3 regions of the Streptomyces cyaneofuscatus genome follow, and region 2 is predicted to be linked to each of the others. Evidence: riboswitches for the same ligand, from Rfam matches in the RefSeq annotation. Region 2 holds a riboswitch; each other region holds the start of a gene.
What was found. A riboswitch is a leader RNA that binds a small molecule or an ion and turns the genes downstream of it on or off. The one in region 2 is predicted to bind cyclic di-AMP.
Positions count from the first base shown of each region.

Region 1 (4,846 bases), 2.3 Mb from region 2:
CCATGTTCTCTCGCCTCCCCGTCATACACGTCCGTCCCCGCACACGGTACGGGACCGGGTGCGGGGACGGGCGGAGGCTACCGTCCCAGGGCCGCGGGTCAGCCCTGGGAAGGGGGTCAGCCCTTGAAGCGCGGGAAGGCGGAGCGGCCCGCGTACACCGCGGCGTCGTCGAGGATCTCCTCGATGCGCAGCAGCTGGTTGTACTTGGCGACGCGATCCGAGCGGGCCGGGGCGCCGGTCTTGATCTGGCCGCAGTTCACGGCGACGGCGAGGTCGGCGATGGTGACGTCCTCGGTCTCACCGGAGCGGTGCGACATCATGCACTTGAAGCCGTTGCGCTGGGCCAGCTCGACGGCGTCCAGGGTCTCGGTCAGCGAACCGATCTGGTTGACCTTCACGAGCAGGGCGTTGGCGGAGCCCTCCTCGATGCCGCGGGCCAGGCGCTCGGGGTTGGTGACGAAGAGGTCGTCGCCGACGATCTGCACCTTGGAGCCGATGCGGTCGGTGATGACCTTCCAGCCGGCCCAGTCGTCCTCGTACAGCGGGTCCTCGATGGAGACCAGCGGGTACGCGGAGACGAGCTCCTCGTAGTACTCGGTCATCTCGGCGGCCGAGCGGGACTTGCCCTCGAACTCGTAGACGCCGTCCTTGTAGAACTCGGACGCGGCGACGTCGAGCGCGAGTGCGACATCGCGGCCCGGGACGTAACCGGCCTCCGTGATGGCCTCGACGATGAGGTCCAGGGCGGCGCGGTTGGACTCCAGGTTCGGGGCGAAGCCGCCCTCGTCGCCGAGTCCGGTGGACAGGCCCTTGGTCTTGAGGACCTTCTTCAGCGTGTGGTAGATCTCCGCGCCCCAGCGCAGGGCCTCGGAGAAGGACTCCGCGCCGATCGGGGCGATCATGAACTCCTGGATGTCCACGTTGGAGTCGGCGTGCGAGCCGCCGTTCAGGATGTTCATCATCGGAACGGGCAGCAGGTGCGCGTTCGGGCCGCCGAGGTAGCGGAAGAGCGGCAGGTCGGACGCCTCGGAGGCGGCGTGCGCGACGGCGAGCGAGACACCGAGGATGGCGTTCGCGCCGAGCGAGGCCTTGTTCTCGGTGGCGTCCAGGTCGAACATCGCCTGGTCGATGAGGCGCTGCTCGGTGGCGTCGTACCCGACGAGCTCCGGGCCGATCTGCTCGATGACGGCGAGGACGGCCTTCTCGACGCCCTTGCCCTGGTAGCGGTTGGGGTCACCGTCGCGAAGCTCAACAGCCTCGAACGCACCGGTGGAGGCGCCGGACGGAACGGCAGCACGGCCCGTGCTGCCGTCGTCGAGGCCAACCTCGACCTCGACCGTGGGGTTGCCCCGGGAGTCGAGGATTTCCCTGGCTACGACGACGTCGATGGACGGCACGAGGCATCTCCTTCTGGGATATGACGCTGGTTGTGCAGGGTCACTGTGGCCTTGCGACACGAGCCTAACCGGCCCGGCCGCGTCAGTCGGCCGACCGCCCGTCTCCTGGGACGAAAAAGGACCCAAGGGCCAGCATCACGGGACAAATCTCTAGAAATCTACTGGGCGGTAACAAGCGGCGGGGGTGCGATGCCGACAAGAAGTGAACGGATCGCCCACCATTCCCATCCCCATCACCCGTCATCGCCCCTACCCCCATCCCCGCCGGCGTCCTTCACACGGCGGGAGCGGCGCCCTTCCCACGGAAAGACCCCGGCCCGGCGCGCACGGGGGGAGTAGCGCGCCGGGCCGGGGAGCCGTGCGAGGGAGGGTGCCGCCGGACCCCCTCCCTCCGGGGAGGAGAGCCGGCTGTTACTTCAGGTGGAGCTGCTGACCCGGGAAGATCAGGTTCGCGTCCTTGACGATGTCGTCGTTGAGCTTGAAGAGCTTGCTCCAGCCGCCCTTGACGCCTTCCTTGTCGGCGATCTTGCTCAGGGTGTCGCCGGTCTTGACCTTGTACTCGCCGTCGCCCTTCTGGACCTTCTCACCGGTCGGGGTGGTGACGGTCTTCTTGGAGCTCTCGGCCTTGGGGGCGGCCGGGGCGGTGCGCTGCTCGCTGCGCGTGGTGGGCTGCTCGGCCTTGCGCTCGGGCTGGGCCTGCTCGGGCTTGCTCGCGGACTGGCCGGAGCCGGTGTTCACGCCCGGGTCCACACCGTCGTTGGTGAGGCCGCCGGCGCCGGCGCAGGCCCAGGCGCCCGGGCCCTGCATGTCGAGGAGCTTCTCGGCGGTGGCGATCTGCTGGTCCTTGGAGGCCAGGTCGGCGCGCGAGGCGTACTGCGTACCGCCGGCGGCGGCCCAGCTCGACTGCGAGAACTGGAGCCCGCCGTAGTAGCCGTTGCCGGTGTTGATGGACCAGTTGCCGCCGGACTCGCACTGGGCGACGGCGTCCCAGGTCTCGACGGAGGCGGCGGAAGCGTTGGTCGCACCCATCAGCGGGACGGCCACGGCGGCACCGGTGATGCCCGCGAGGGTGGCGAAACGGACGGTCTTCGAGGGGCGGCGGTGCTTGCCCTTGCTGTTCAGCAGCATGGAACGGATCTCCTCACCGACGCCTACGAGGTGAGCTGTCGGGTTCGGGCTGATGAGTTGCCCGGTCGCGCGACCTTGCGCGCGACTTCACCCCAAGCCGTTCCCGTACGTCCCCGGCCTCGAAGGAGCTGTCCTTCGAAGGGGTTGTACGGACCCGGCGGCCTACCTGGGTCCCCCGCTCCTGCCTACGGCGCTTACGCGTCTGTTCCCTTCGACCGACGGCAGGATTCGGCGTGACGGTCGACGGGGCCCGCGGTGCGAGCGGTTCCGACCGTAAACACAGGCAACCCCGACATTCAAAGATGGACATACTGGCCCAATCGGCGCTTACTTGCTCACCCTGACGGACCGTTTCCGCAGGTCGGAGGGGATCTGCGCCGAGCGGGCGGACGCGACGCGCCAGTTGCAGCAAAGAGACCCATGTCTCACTTACGCATAAGTGGACATAGGCCTCTGAACTACCCGCGATTTTGGGGCGTTTTCCCGGATTCGATCAGTTGGCGGCGGGCGCCTCCGCGCCCGTTCCGGCGCCCGCATCGGCACCCGCCCCGGCACCGGTCTCGGCACCTTCCGCGGCGCTCTGACCCAGCCCCAGATCCAGGCTCTGGCCGGGCAGGATCAGGTCCGGGTCGGAGCCAAGGAGGTCCTTGTTGGCCTCGTACAGGCCGGTCCAGCCCTGGGGGAGTTCCTGGGCGTCCGCGATGGCCCAGAGGTTGTCCCCGGGCTGCACGGTGTAGCCGCCGCCGGTGACCGCGCCGCCGTCCCGCGCGTCACTCTCGCCCCGCGAGGCGTGCCGGCCGGACTCGCGAGGGCCGTCCTCCTGCCCCACCGCACCGGCCTCCTCGGGGGCCGGTGCGCCGCGGTGCTTGCCGCCGGTGCGGTCGGTGCCCTGCGAGGCGTCGGGGGCGGAGGTGGAGGGCTGCGAGGCGTCAGGAGAGCCGGGGGTGCCGGTCTTTCCGGTGGCGGGGGGCGTAGTGGAAGGCTTCGCCGAGGGGTCGAGCGTGTCAGCTCCGCCCTTCTTCTCCCCCTTGCCGGTTCCGTCCGTCTTGTCGGTGGAGTCCGTGGTGCCGGTCTTGTCCGTGGCGCCGGTCGAGTCCGTGTTGCCGGAACCTCCCGCTTCACCCTTTTCGTCCGCTCCATCCGCTTCGTCCGCCGGAGCGGTCGTCGGGTCCTGGGTGGGGTCGGTGGAGGGCGCGGTACCGGGGTCGACACCGGGCAGGCTGCCGTCCACCGCGAGGCCGGAGATCACCGCGCAGCTCGGCCACGCCTGCGGGCCCTTGTCGTCCAGGACCTTCTCGGCGACGGAGATCTGCTGCGAGCGGCTGGCCAGGTCGGCCCGCTCCGCGAAGGCGTCGCCGCCGTACGCCGACCAGGTCTCCTGCGAGAACTGAAGCCCGCCGTAGTAGCCGTTGCCGAGGTCGGCACTCCACATGCCGCCGCTCTCGCACTCCGCGACCCGGTCCCAGGTGGTGGCGTCGGCTGCGTGTGCGCCCGCCGCGCCGAGGAGCGGAATGGCGATGGCCGATCCGGTCACGCCTGCGGCGACGACGATGGCGGGTGCCTGACGAGGGCGGCGGTGTCTGCCGTTCGCGGAGCCCATGGGATATGCCTTCCGTGCGACTGACAAGCAAGAACTGAGGAGCAAGAAGCTGTTGAACAAGTGACGCGTGGGCAACCGGTGAACAGCGGCCGACGCGTCGAACCGTGAACCTAGCGGGACTCGAACGCATGTCACAAGTCGATGCAGCGCAGATCACGTGAAAGTCACAGAGGTGACAGCGTGTCACTTTGTTCGAGGCGGCGACCGGGCTCGAACTGCACCGGCAGGGTGCGCAGTCCGCGCATGATGAGCCCGCCGCGCCAGCGCAAATCGCCAGGTTCTGCGGCAAGTCGCAGGTCAGGAAGGCGTCTCAGCAGGGTCGCCACCGCGGCCTGGCCCTCCAGCCGGGCCAGCGGTGCCCCCAGGCAGTAGTGGATTCCGTGACCGTAGCCGAGATGCTGATTGTCACTCCGTGACAGATCGAGCGCGTCCGGATTCGCGAACCGTTCCGGGTCCCGGTCCGCCGCCGCCAGCACCACCAGCACCGGGTCCCCCGCCGCGATCTCCTGCCCGCCGAGCGTCAGCGCCTCGGTGGCGTACCGCCAGGTCGCGAGCTCGACCGGGCCGTCGAACCGGAGCAACTCCTCGATCCCGGTGGCCAGCAGCGCGCTCTCCCCCGCCGCCAGCGACTCTTCGAGGCGGGCGCGCTGTTCGGGGTGGCGGAGGAGGGCGTACGTACCGTTCCCGATCAGGTTCACCGTCGTCTCGAACCCGGCGAACA
Region 1 is NZ_CP137002.1:5,023,937-5,028,782, reverse strand. It holds gene R2B67_RS22205 (FtsB family cell division protein) at 1-4, opposite strand, end outside; gene eno (phosphopyruvate hydratase) at 117-1,397, opposite strand; gene R2B67_RS22195 (transglycosylase family protein) at 1,809-2,525, opposite strand; cyclic di-AMP (ydaO/yuaA leader) riboswitch at 2,531-2,728, opposite strand; gene R2B67_RS22190 (transglycosylase family protein) at 3,019-4,125, opposite strand; gene R2B67_RS22185 (cytochrome P450 family protein) at 4,290-4,846, opposite strand, start outside.
Region 1: it holds a riboswitch for cyclic di-AMP, as region 2 does, so the genes downstream of both, R2B67_RS22195 (transglycosylase family protein) here and R2B67_RS32310 (C40 family peptidase) in region 2, are expected to answer to the same signal.

Region 2 (4,846 bases):
CCGTTCAGCACACCTTCGGCCAGTCGCCCACCTTCACCGTCGATCTGCGCCTCGAACGCGACGAGGAGCTGCGCCTCGGGGTGACGGACAGTCACCCCCGGTGGCCCCAGCGGCTGCCTGCCGCCGTGCGGCAGGACAACGGACGCGGCATGGTGATCATCCGGTCGCTGGCCAAGGAGTACGGGGGACGGCTCACGGTCGTCCCGACGGCCGAGGGCGGCAAGACGGTCTGGATCGCGCTGCCCTGGGCGGTGCCGGTCCAGGGCTGACCACAGGGCCGGGAGGGGCGGCGGGATTCAGGAGGCCGCCGCCCGCCCGAACCCGCTCCGCAACAGGGCGAGCAGCGTCGCCGCCGCGGCGGTCGCCCGGTCGCCGCGGTGCACCACGGAGATCGTCCGGCGGAACTCCGCGGGCTCCAGCCGCCGTACGGCCAACGGCGTGGCCGACAGCGACGCGACCATCTCCGGCACCACCGCCACGCCGAGCCCCGCGCTGACCAGCGCGCACACCAGCGCGTAGCCCGGCGACTCGCACACCACCGCCGGGGTGGCGCCCGCCGCCGCCAGCGCGCTCTCCACCCCGCGCCGGGGCGGATGCGCCGGAGCGCTGCTGATCAGCGGCCGGCCCGCCAGCTCGGCGACCGGCAGCCGGCCTGACCCTTCGGAGAGCCGGTGCCCGACCGCGGTCGCCAGCACCAGCTCCTCCACCAGCAGGGGTTCCACGGTGACGCCCGGCGGCGGCGGGTCGGCCACCGCCGGTTCGTAGGTGTGGGTCAGCGCCAGGTCCACCTCGCCCGCGGTGACCGCCGCGATCCCGCCCGGCGGCTCGTACTCGGTGACGGCCAGCTCGACCTCCGGATGGGCCCGCCGGAACGCGCTCAGGACCGGCGGCAGCAGATGGACCCCGGCCGTCGTGAACGTCCCCACACGCAGCCTGCCGCCCGACAGCCCGGCCAGCTGCGCCAGCTCGTGCCGCGCCTGGTCCAGCTCGTCCAGGACCCGCCGGGCCCGCCCCGCCAGCAGCTCACCGGCGGCCGTCAGCCGCGCCCCGCGATGGTGGCGCACCAGCAGCGTCGCCCCGGCCTCTCGCTCCAGCTTGGCCAGCTGCTGGGAGAGGGCGGGCGCGGTGTAGCCGAGGTGGGCGGCGGCCCGCGTGATCGATCCGGTCTCGGCGACCGCCACCAGCGCGGCGAGCCGCGTCGGGTCGTACATGAAGCGTTCCTTTAGGCAGACCCAGAAGATTGCAAGTACACGCTAAAGGCTCCGCCGGTCCAGGCTGGACCCCATGGACGCACAACTGATCGCCTTCACCGGGGTCGCCGCCGGCATGGTCGCGCTGCCCGGCGCCGACTTCACCGTCGTCGTACGCAACGCCCTGGCCTCGCGCACCGCCGGTCTGGCCACCGCCCTCGGCGTCGCCGGGGGACTGCTCGTCCACACCGCGCTCGCCGTGGCGGGGCTCGCCGCGGTGCTGGTGACGATGCCCGTCCTCTTCCGCACGGTCCAGCTGCTCGGCGGCGCGTACGTGCTCTACCTCGGGATCAGCGCCCTGTACGCGATCCGGCGCCGGGTCTCCGAGGAGGGCCGTACGCCGGAGCATGCACCGGGGCCGAAGGAGCCCGAGGGGCTCGGGCGCGCGCTGCGCCAGGGATTCCTGACCAACGCGCTCAACCCGAAGGCGCCGGTCCTCTTCCTCAGCCTGCTGCCGCAGTTCGTCCCGGACGGGCAGCCGCCGCTGCCCAGGACCCTCCTGCTCGCCGCCCTCGTGGTCGCCCTCGCCCTCGTCTGGTTCTCGGCCCTCGCCCTGCTCGTGGACCGGCTGGGGCGGTGGCTGCGCCGGCCGCGTACCGCCCGGGCGATCGAGGGCGGCAGCGGCGTGGCGCTCACCGGACTGGGGCTGGCGCTGGTGACCGGGCCCCTCCTGCGCTGAGGTGCGCCGAGGGGCCCGTGCGCCCGCAAGGGACGGAGCGTCCGGCCGCAAGGGACAGAGAGCGCCCGGCCGCAAGGGAAGAGCGTCCGGCAGGTGGGTCAGCGGACCCGTCCGTACCAGACGCTCTTGGACCAGATTTTCGCCTTACGCACCACATCCCCGGATTTGGGGGAGTGCCAGATCTTCCCGCCCCCGGCGTAGATGCCCACGTGGTAGACGCTGCGGCCGGAATGGAAGAAGACCAGGTCGCCGGGTTTCCGCTTCGACGAGGAGATACGGCTGGTCTTGTTGTACTGCTGCTGTGCTGTGCGGGGAAGCTTCTTCCCCGCCTTCTTGAACGAGTAGACAGTCAGCCCCGAGCAGTCGAACCGGCTGGGACCCGCGGCCCCGTACTTGTACGGAGCCCCCTTCTTCGACGCGGCGATCTTGAGCGCCTTCGTCGAGTGGGTGGCGGCCTCGGCATCGTCGACCAGACCTGGCGCCAGCATCGAGGACGTCACGGCCAGGGTGAGTACGGAAGCCGTACCGACCCGGGCGAACAGAGACGGGACATGAACCTGCGCAGACATGCGCAACCCTTCGTCAGCCGCCTGTGAAGGATGACCTGTCGGGTTCGGGCTGGCGAAGTTGCCCGGCCGCTTGACGCGGCTTCACCCCGAGGGCTTCCCGGTCTCCCGGTCGGCCCGTAATGCTCGGGTCCTCCACTCCTGCCGATCCACTCCTTGTCGACCAGTCATCCGGGAAGCGGCAGGACTCGGCGTCCACCCGGACCGCCCCGCCGCGGTGGCGGGGGCTTGTCGTCCCAGGGATCTTGACTCACCAAGTGCCGGATTTCCGAGCCGAAACAGTGATTTGTGAGTCTCCTCACCACTGATCCATTCAGGTGGACAGGGTGGATTCGCCCCCGCCGACGAGCCGGGCGCACGCCCCCGTACCAGCGACGAAAGGCCGCATTCCGGGTACGGCTCCCGCGTCGAGCGCAAGTTGGGGCGTCGCTCGTGCGGGTGATCGCCTACGCCGAACGAGCGAGGGAAATTGATCGCGGCACCGGGCGTGTCGCGCGCGGGGCGACCGGCCCGCTCCCGTAATGCGCTCCCGGCGCGCGGAGCGGTTCAGTTCGGGGTCGGCGGCACGGCGACCCTGCCCGCCCGCCGCTCGCCGTCCAGCACCCGCAGGGCCCGTGCGAGCGTCGCCGCGTGGATCTGCCGCTCGCCGCGCTCGTGCATCAGGGAGAGGGCATCGCGCAGGGCCGCGGCCCGGGAGACCAGGGCCTGCGCGGCTCTCAGCGCGCTGTAGGTGTCGCTGCCGCGCGCCGGGTTGATGCGGCCCACCTGGTCGAGGACCGCGAGGTAGCAGTCGATCAGCTCACCCTCGGCGCGGGTCAGTGCGGGTAGGGGCGGGAACTCCGTGGGTTCCATGGGCGGTTCACCTCACGTCGTGCGGCGGCTGGGAGAGTGTGCGGTTCTCCACGACGTGGTCCACCAGCCCGTAGGCGCGAGCGGCCTCCGCGTCGAGGATGGTGTCGCGCTCGATGTCGGCGGTGACCCGCTCGGCGGTCCGGCCCGTGTGCCGGACCAGCATGCCCGTGAACAGCTCGCGGGTGCGCACCAGTTCGCGCGCGTGGATCTCCAGGTCGGACGGCTGGCCCCGCAACGGCTCTGCCAGCGCGGGCTGTTGAATGACTACCCGCGCGCCGGGCAGGGCATGTCGCCGCCCCGGAGCTCCGGCCGCCAGAAGAGCGGCCGCGTAGGAGCCGGCCTGCCCCAGACAGAAGGTCTCCACCTCGCAGGTCAGAAACCGCATCGTGTCGTAGACCGCCGCCATCGCCCCGAACGAGCCGCCGGGGCAGTTGATGTACAGCGACAGCGGCCGGTCCGGCTCAGCGTGCTCCAGATACATGAACTGCGCGATCAGATCGCTCGCCGCGGTGTCGTCGATCGGACTCCCGAGGAAGACGATCCGCTCGGACAGAAGCTTGGAGTACGGGTCCTGGGTCCGGGTCCCGGTCGCGGTGCGCTCGGTGAACTCGGGCAGTACGTAACGGGCGTCGGGTCGGGCATCGGGTCGGATCATGGCGGAGCCCCTCTCCTGGGTGCGTGACGGAACGCAGGCGCGACACAGGTCCGCCCTGCGCTCACGTCCTGTCAAAAATGTACAGGACGTACAGAAGAGAGGGAGGGTTGACGCGTTCGCGGGACCGAAGAGAGGGGCGGTGGGTGTCTATTCGCCTGTTCGTCTATTCGCAGCCGACTCCGTCACCGTCACGGTCGAGGTGGGAGTCGTACCCGGGGTCGCCTCTCCTGATGGGAGCGGCGCCCGCCGCACGGACGGCGGTGCAGTTCTTGTAGTACGTGGATCCCCCGCCCGAGTCGTCGCCCTCGTCGTAGACCGGGTCGGGCGCCTCGGCGGCGGGCTCGGGCGGCGGAGCGGTGACGGTGACTCGTACCTTCTTGATTTTCGTGACCGTCGGGGCCGGCTCCGGGCTGGCTGTCACGGTCACCTTGGCCGTCTCCGTCACGGTGACGGTCACCGTCGGCCCGGGCTCTGTCTTCACCGCCGCTGTCTGTACAGCTTCCGGCTCCTCGCCGGTGGCGCCGATCCCGATGCCGAGCAGGAACAGCACGCCGGCGGCGGGAAGGATGACGCGCTTACGGGCCCAGCGTGGTCCGGGGGAAGGGTCCGGCGGCGGGACGGTGACGCCCGGCCCCCAGTCCGCTTGCCGTGACGGGTGCTGCGGGTCGTTCCAATTCATTGTCCCCCCAAGGAAGTTCGTGGAGGAACGACGCTAATGAGCCGGGCGCGCCCGCAGGAGGAGGATGTTCCGTTGGTGATGGAGTTGTGACCAAAGAGCGGGGGAGTGATGGTCACGGCTCAGCGGTGGAGTCGTGTTGTGCGGATGCCGCGCGGCTCCGGGGCG
Region 2 is NZ_CP137002.1:7,300,652-7,305,497, forward strand. It holds gene R2B67_RS32295 (ATP-binding protein) at 1-269, shown strand, start outside; gene R2B67_RS32300 (LysR family transcriptional regulator) at 297-1,211, opposite strand; gene R2B67_RS32305 (LysE family translocator) at 1,285-1,929, shown strand; gene R2B67_RS32310 (C40 family peptidase) at 2,028-2,498, opposite strand; cyclic di-AMP (ydaO/yuaA leader) riboswitch at 2,502-2,667, opposite strand; gene R2B67_RS32315 (hypothetical protein) at 3,042-3,347, opposite strand; gene R2B67_RS32320 (ATP-dependent Clp protease proteolytic subunit) at 3,355-4,002, opposite strand; gene R2B67_RS32325 (excalibur calcium-binding domain-containing protein) at 4,166-4,681, opposite strand.

Region 3 (4,846 bases), 6.5 Mb from region 2:
GGCGCTCTCCGGCGGCTATGTGCCGGTCGGCGCGACGCTCGGCAAGGACTGGATCTTCCGCAAGGTCTACTCCTCGATGGACCGGGTCCTCGTCCACTCCGCCAGCTTCGGCTCCAACGCCCAGGCCATGGCGGCGGGGCTCGCCGTGCTGACGGTGATGGAGGACGAGGAGACCGTCGCGAACGCCCGGCGGGCGGGTGATCTGCTGCGGGAGCGCCTCTCCGCCCTGGTGGACCGCTACGAGCTGCTGCACGAGGTGCGCGGGCGCGGGCTGATGATCGGCATCGAGTTCGGCCGCCCCACCTCGCTGAAGCTCCGCAGCCGCTGGACCATGCTCCAGGCGGCCCGCAAGGGGCTCTTCGCCCAGATGGTCGTGGTGCCGCTGCTCCAGAAGCACCGCATCCTCACCCAGGTCTCCGGCGACCACCTGGAAGTGATCAAGCTGATCCCGCCGCTGATCATCGGGGAGGCGGAGGTGGACCGCTTCGTGGCGGCGTTCACGGAGGTCATGGACGACGCGCACAGCGGCGGCGGCCTGATGTGGGACTTCGGCCGGACCCTGGTCAAGCAGGCCGTGGCCAACCGCTGAAATTTTGCCTCCGGGGCAATTTATTTGCCCGGGAGGAAAGTTCCTGGCCCAATGGACGCATGAACCCTCCGGACGAAGGGGCGGCCGACGAGCTCCCCGGCGTCGCCCCCCGACTGCGCGACCTGCGCCGTGGCCGCGGTCTCACCCTGGAGACCGCCGCCCAGCGGGCCGGACTCTCCCCGGCCCACCTCTCCCGGCTGGAGACCGGCCGCAGGCAGCCTTCGCTGCCCATGCTGCTGGGCCTCGCCCGTATCTACGGTACGACGGTTTCCGAGCTTCTCGGCGAGAAGCCGCCCGAGCGGGAGGCGGTCATCCGCGGCGGCGCCTTCGAGGGCGCCGAGGCGGACGGCTGGATGTACCGTAGGGCCGGCGGCTCCGGCCGCGCCATGCAGGCGCTGCGGGTCCGGGTCCCGTACGGCGCCCAGGGCGATCTGGTGCGGGTGCACCCCGGTGAGGAGTGGCTGTACGTCCTCGGCGGGCGGCTGCGGGTCGCGCTGGGGGAGACCGTGCACGATCTGGACCCGGGCGACAGCGCCCACTTCGACTCGCTCACGCCGCACCGGATCGCGGCCCTGGACCGGGGCGGGGCGGAGCTGCTCTTCGTCCACTCCCTGCTGCAGAGCCCCGCGGCCGAGCTCTGCCTCGGCAACGCGCTCCACGCGCGCTGACCCCTTCGTTCCCCCGGCCGCGAGGCCGGCAGAGAGGACCGTCATGTCCGATTCCGAGCACTACGACCCGCTGACCCCGAGGCGCCCGAAGGCCACGAAGGACACGCAGGAGCGCCGGATGCCGCGCGGTCTGGTGATCCGGCTCTTCGCCTACCTGGTGGTCGGCCACGTGATCGCGGCCTTCCTCTACCTGCTCTTCGTGGTGGCGGGCGCCGAGTAGGCGCTCAGCCCTGGTCGAGGAGGCGCTCGCGCAGCCGCTCCCGGGTCTCGGGGGAGACGCCCAGCCCCTCCGACAGGTAGCGGTCGGTCGTGCCCCAGGTGTCGTCGATGGCCGCGAACGCCGCCGCGAGGTAGGAGGCCTGCGCCCCGAAGAGCGGATTGAGGAGCTCCATCACCTCGGGGGACATCCCGGTCTCCGACATGTCCGTGCGCTTCACCTTGTACCGGCGGTGCGGATCGTTGGACTTGAGGTAGTCCGCCTCGATCGCCTCGCGCTCGACGCCGACCGCGAGCAGCGAGACCGCGATCGACAGGCCGGCCCGGTCCTTGCCCGCCGCGCAGTGCATCAGGGCCGGCACGCTGTCCTCCGCCAGGGCGTGCAGGACGCGGCTGTGCTCGGCGGTGCGGTCCACGATGGTCGAGCGGTACATGGTGATCATGCGCTCGGTGCCCTTGCCGTTCGCCAGGATCGAGCGCAGCTGCTCGATGTTCCCGTCGCGGACCAGCCGCCAGAACTCTGCTCCGTCGGCCGGGTCGGAGAGCGGAATACTGACATTGCGGACACCGGCCAGCTCGATGTCGTACCCGTCGAGCTTGTGGTCGGCGGAATTGCGGAAGTCGAAGACGGTGTGCAGCCCGAGTCCGCCGAGGAAGAGCGCGTCCTCGGCGGTGGCGTGCGCCAGGTGGCCGCTGCGGTAGAGCCGGCCGAAGGCGGTGCGCCGCCCGTCCTCGGTGGGAAGCCCGCCCACGTCACGGAAGTTGCGGACTCCGGTCAGTTCGGTCTCGGTCGGCGGGACCTGCGGCACCTGCTGCGTCACGGTGGCTCCTGGAATCTTCGGCGTCGGCGCGGCTCTCCGGCGAGGGCGCTCCTGTGACGATACGACATCGGTTCACGGGGCAATCATCGGAAGTCTGACGGGGTGTCAGGGGTCGCGTCGACGGCATGTCCGTATTGGTGCATTTCGTAGAACATGCCCTGCTAATGGGGGAGATGGGATTCCGTAGGTGAGCGGGATCATATCCGTGACGGACCGTGGCGGCGGCGCCCTGGCTATTTCCCGGGATCCGCACGGAAAGCCAAGATCCGTAATCCACGGAGGGTGACGGGAAATCCGGAGCGAAATTGAATCGATGATTCCGGGGCGCAACCGACGGCTTGTTCCCGTCGTCCTCACTCGTTTACGGTCACCGTCAATCCGGACGGACCGCCTAATCCTGCCGCCGCCCGGAATTCGCACCCACCCACTCACGTGTGGCAGGAGCGGGGGAACCAGGTAAGCCGCCGGCCCGGAGCGATCCGGACCGGCTAGGGGTGAAGCCGCCATCCGGCGGCCGGGCATCTCCAGCCCGAACCCGACAGCTCACCTCGCAGGCGCCGGAGAGGAACTTCCCCATGCCCGCAAAGGGTAAGCACCGCCGTCCCAAGTCCGGCCCGATCCACCGCGGCGTCCTCGCCGCGGGCACCGGCGGCGCCGTACTCGCCCTCCCGCTGTTCGGCGCGACCGGCGCCCACGCCGCGGAGAAGGCGGCCCCCGCCGTCCAGCCCGCCGCCGCGCAGAGCGCCCAGCAGGCCGCACCGCAGGCCGCGCCCGCCACGGCGAAGAAGGCCGCCCCGAAGACGTACGCCGTCGTCTCCGGCGACTACCTCGCGAAGATCGCGACCGAGCACCAGGTCAAGGGCGGCTGGCAGAAGCTGTACCAGGACAACCGCTCGACCGTCGGCGAGAACCCCGGCCTGATCTTCCCGGGCATGAAGCTGACCCTCGGCGCCAAGGCCACCGGCACCGCCGCGCCTTCGGAGGCCAAGAAGTCCGCCCCGGCCCCCAAGGCCGCCGCGCCGAAGAAGGCCGCCCCGAAGAAGGCCGAGCCGGCCCCGAAGGCCGACACCCTCTCGGCCGACGAGTCCGACGCCGCCGCCGAGTCCGGCGCCTCCACGCAGACCGGCTCCTCCGAGTCCACCGGCTCCGGCTGGACCGCGCCGCTCGACAACGCCAACGTCACCACCCAGTACCGCGCTTCCGGCTCCAGCTGGTCCAGCGGCTACCACACCGGCTCCGACTTCCAGGCCGCCTCCGGCACCCCCGTCAAGGCGATCGGCCCGGGCACCGTGGTCTCGGCCGGCTGGAGCGGTTCGTACGGCAACGAGGTCGTCATCAAGCACGAGGACGGCATGTACTCCCAGTACGCCCACCAGTCCTCGCTGAGCGTCTCCGCCGGCCAGACCGTCACCGGCGGCCAGCAGATCGGCCTCTCCGGCTCCACCGGAAACTCCACCGGCCCGCACCTCCACTTCGAGGTCCGCACCGGCCCGAGCTACGGCTCGGACGTCGACCCGGTCGCCTACCTGCGCCAGCACGGCGTCTCCCTCTGACCCCAGGGCGAGAAGAAGTGATCGAGGGGCGGTGCGCGGCGGCGCACCGCCCCTCCACTTATTCCGGCTTTACCGAAATCTGACCGGGTGGTCTATGTCACCACCCGTCAACCCCGTATTACGGTCGCGTAGGTCACATTGAACGGTGCAGGATATGTGCTTGTGGCAGACGATTCGAGAACCCAGCAGCAGAACATCATCGGGTCGTACGCGGCGATCGGGGACAGTTTCACGGAGGGCGTCGGCGACCCCGGCCCCGACGGCACCTTTGTCGGCTGGGCGGACCGGTTCGCGGTTCTGCTCGCCGACCGGCTCCCCGCCCCCGACGCGGCGACGAACCCGGACGAGACCCGGCACGGCAATTTCCGTTACGCCAATCTCGCCGTACGCGGACGCCTCCTCGACCAGATCGTCGAGGAGCAGCTGCCCCGCGCCAAGGAACTGGCCCCCGACCTGGTCACCTTCTGCGCGGGCGGCAACGACATCATCCGGCCCGGCACCGACCCCGACGATCTGGCCGAGCGCTTCGAGCGGGCTGTCGCGGACCTGACCGAGGCGGTCGGCACCGTCATGGTCACCACCGGGTTCGACACCCGGGGCGTTCCGGTGCTGCGCCACATGCGCGGCAAGATCGCCACGTACAACGTGCACCTGAGGGCCATCGCCGACCGGTACCAGTGCCCCGTGCTCGACCTGTGGTCGCTGCGCTCGGTCCAGGACCGGCGCGCATGGGACGCCGACCGGCTCCACCTGTCGCCCGAGGGCCACACCCGCGTCGCGCTGCGCGCCGCCCAGGTCCTCGGCCACGAGGTGCCGGCCGACCCGGACCAGCCCTGGCCGCCGCAGGCCCAGCGCCGCCCCTTCGACGAGCGGCGCGACAACATCCAGTGGGCGCGGGAGTACCTCGTGCCGTGGATCGGCCGGCGGCTGCGCGGCGAGTCGTCCGGCGACCACGTCGAGGCGAAGCGGCCGGACCTGCTGCCGCTGTAGGGATCAGGG
Region 3 is NZ_CP137002.1:811,308-816,153, reverse strand. It holds gene R2B67_RS03300 (aspartate aminotransferase family protein) at 1-589, shown strand, start outside; gene R2B67_RS03295 (helix-turn-helix domain-containing protein) at 649-1,257, shown strand; gene R2B67_RS03290 (DUF6126 family protein) at 1,301-1,477, shown strand; gene R2B67_RS03285 (tyrosine-protein phosphatase) at 1,482-2,294, opposite strand; cyclic di-AMP (ydaO/yuaA leader) riboswitch at 2,706-2,866, shown strand; gene R2B67_RS03280 (LysM peptidoglycan-binding domain-containing M23 family metallopeptidase) at 2,870-3,847, shown strand; gene R2B67_RS03275 (SGNH/GDSL hydrolase family protein) at 4,010-4,837, shown strand; gene R2B67_RS03270 (STM4011 family radical SAM protein) at 4,841-4,846, opposite strand, start outside.
Region 3: it holds a riboswitch for cyclic di-AMP, as region 2 does, so the genes downstream of both, R2B67_RS03280 (LysM peptidoglycan-binding domain-containing M23 family metallopeptidase) here and R2B67_RS32310 (C40 family peptidase) in region 2, are expected to answer to the same signal.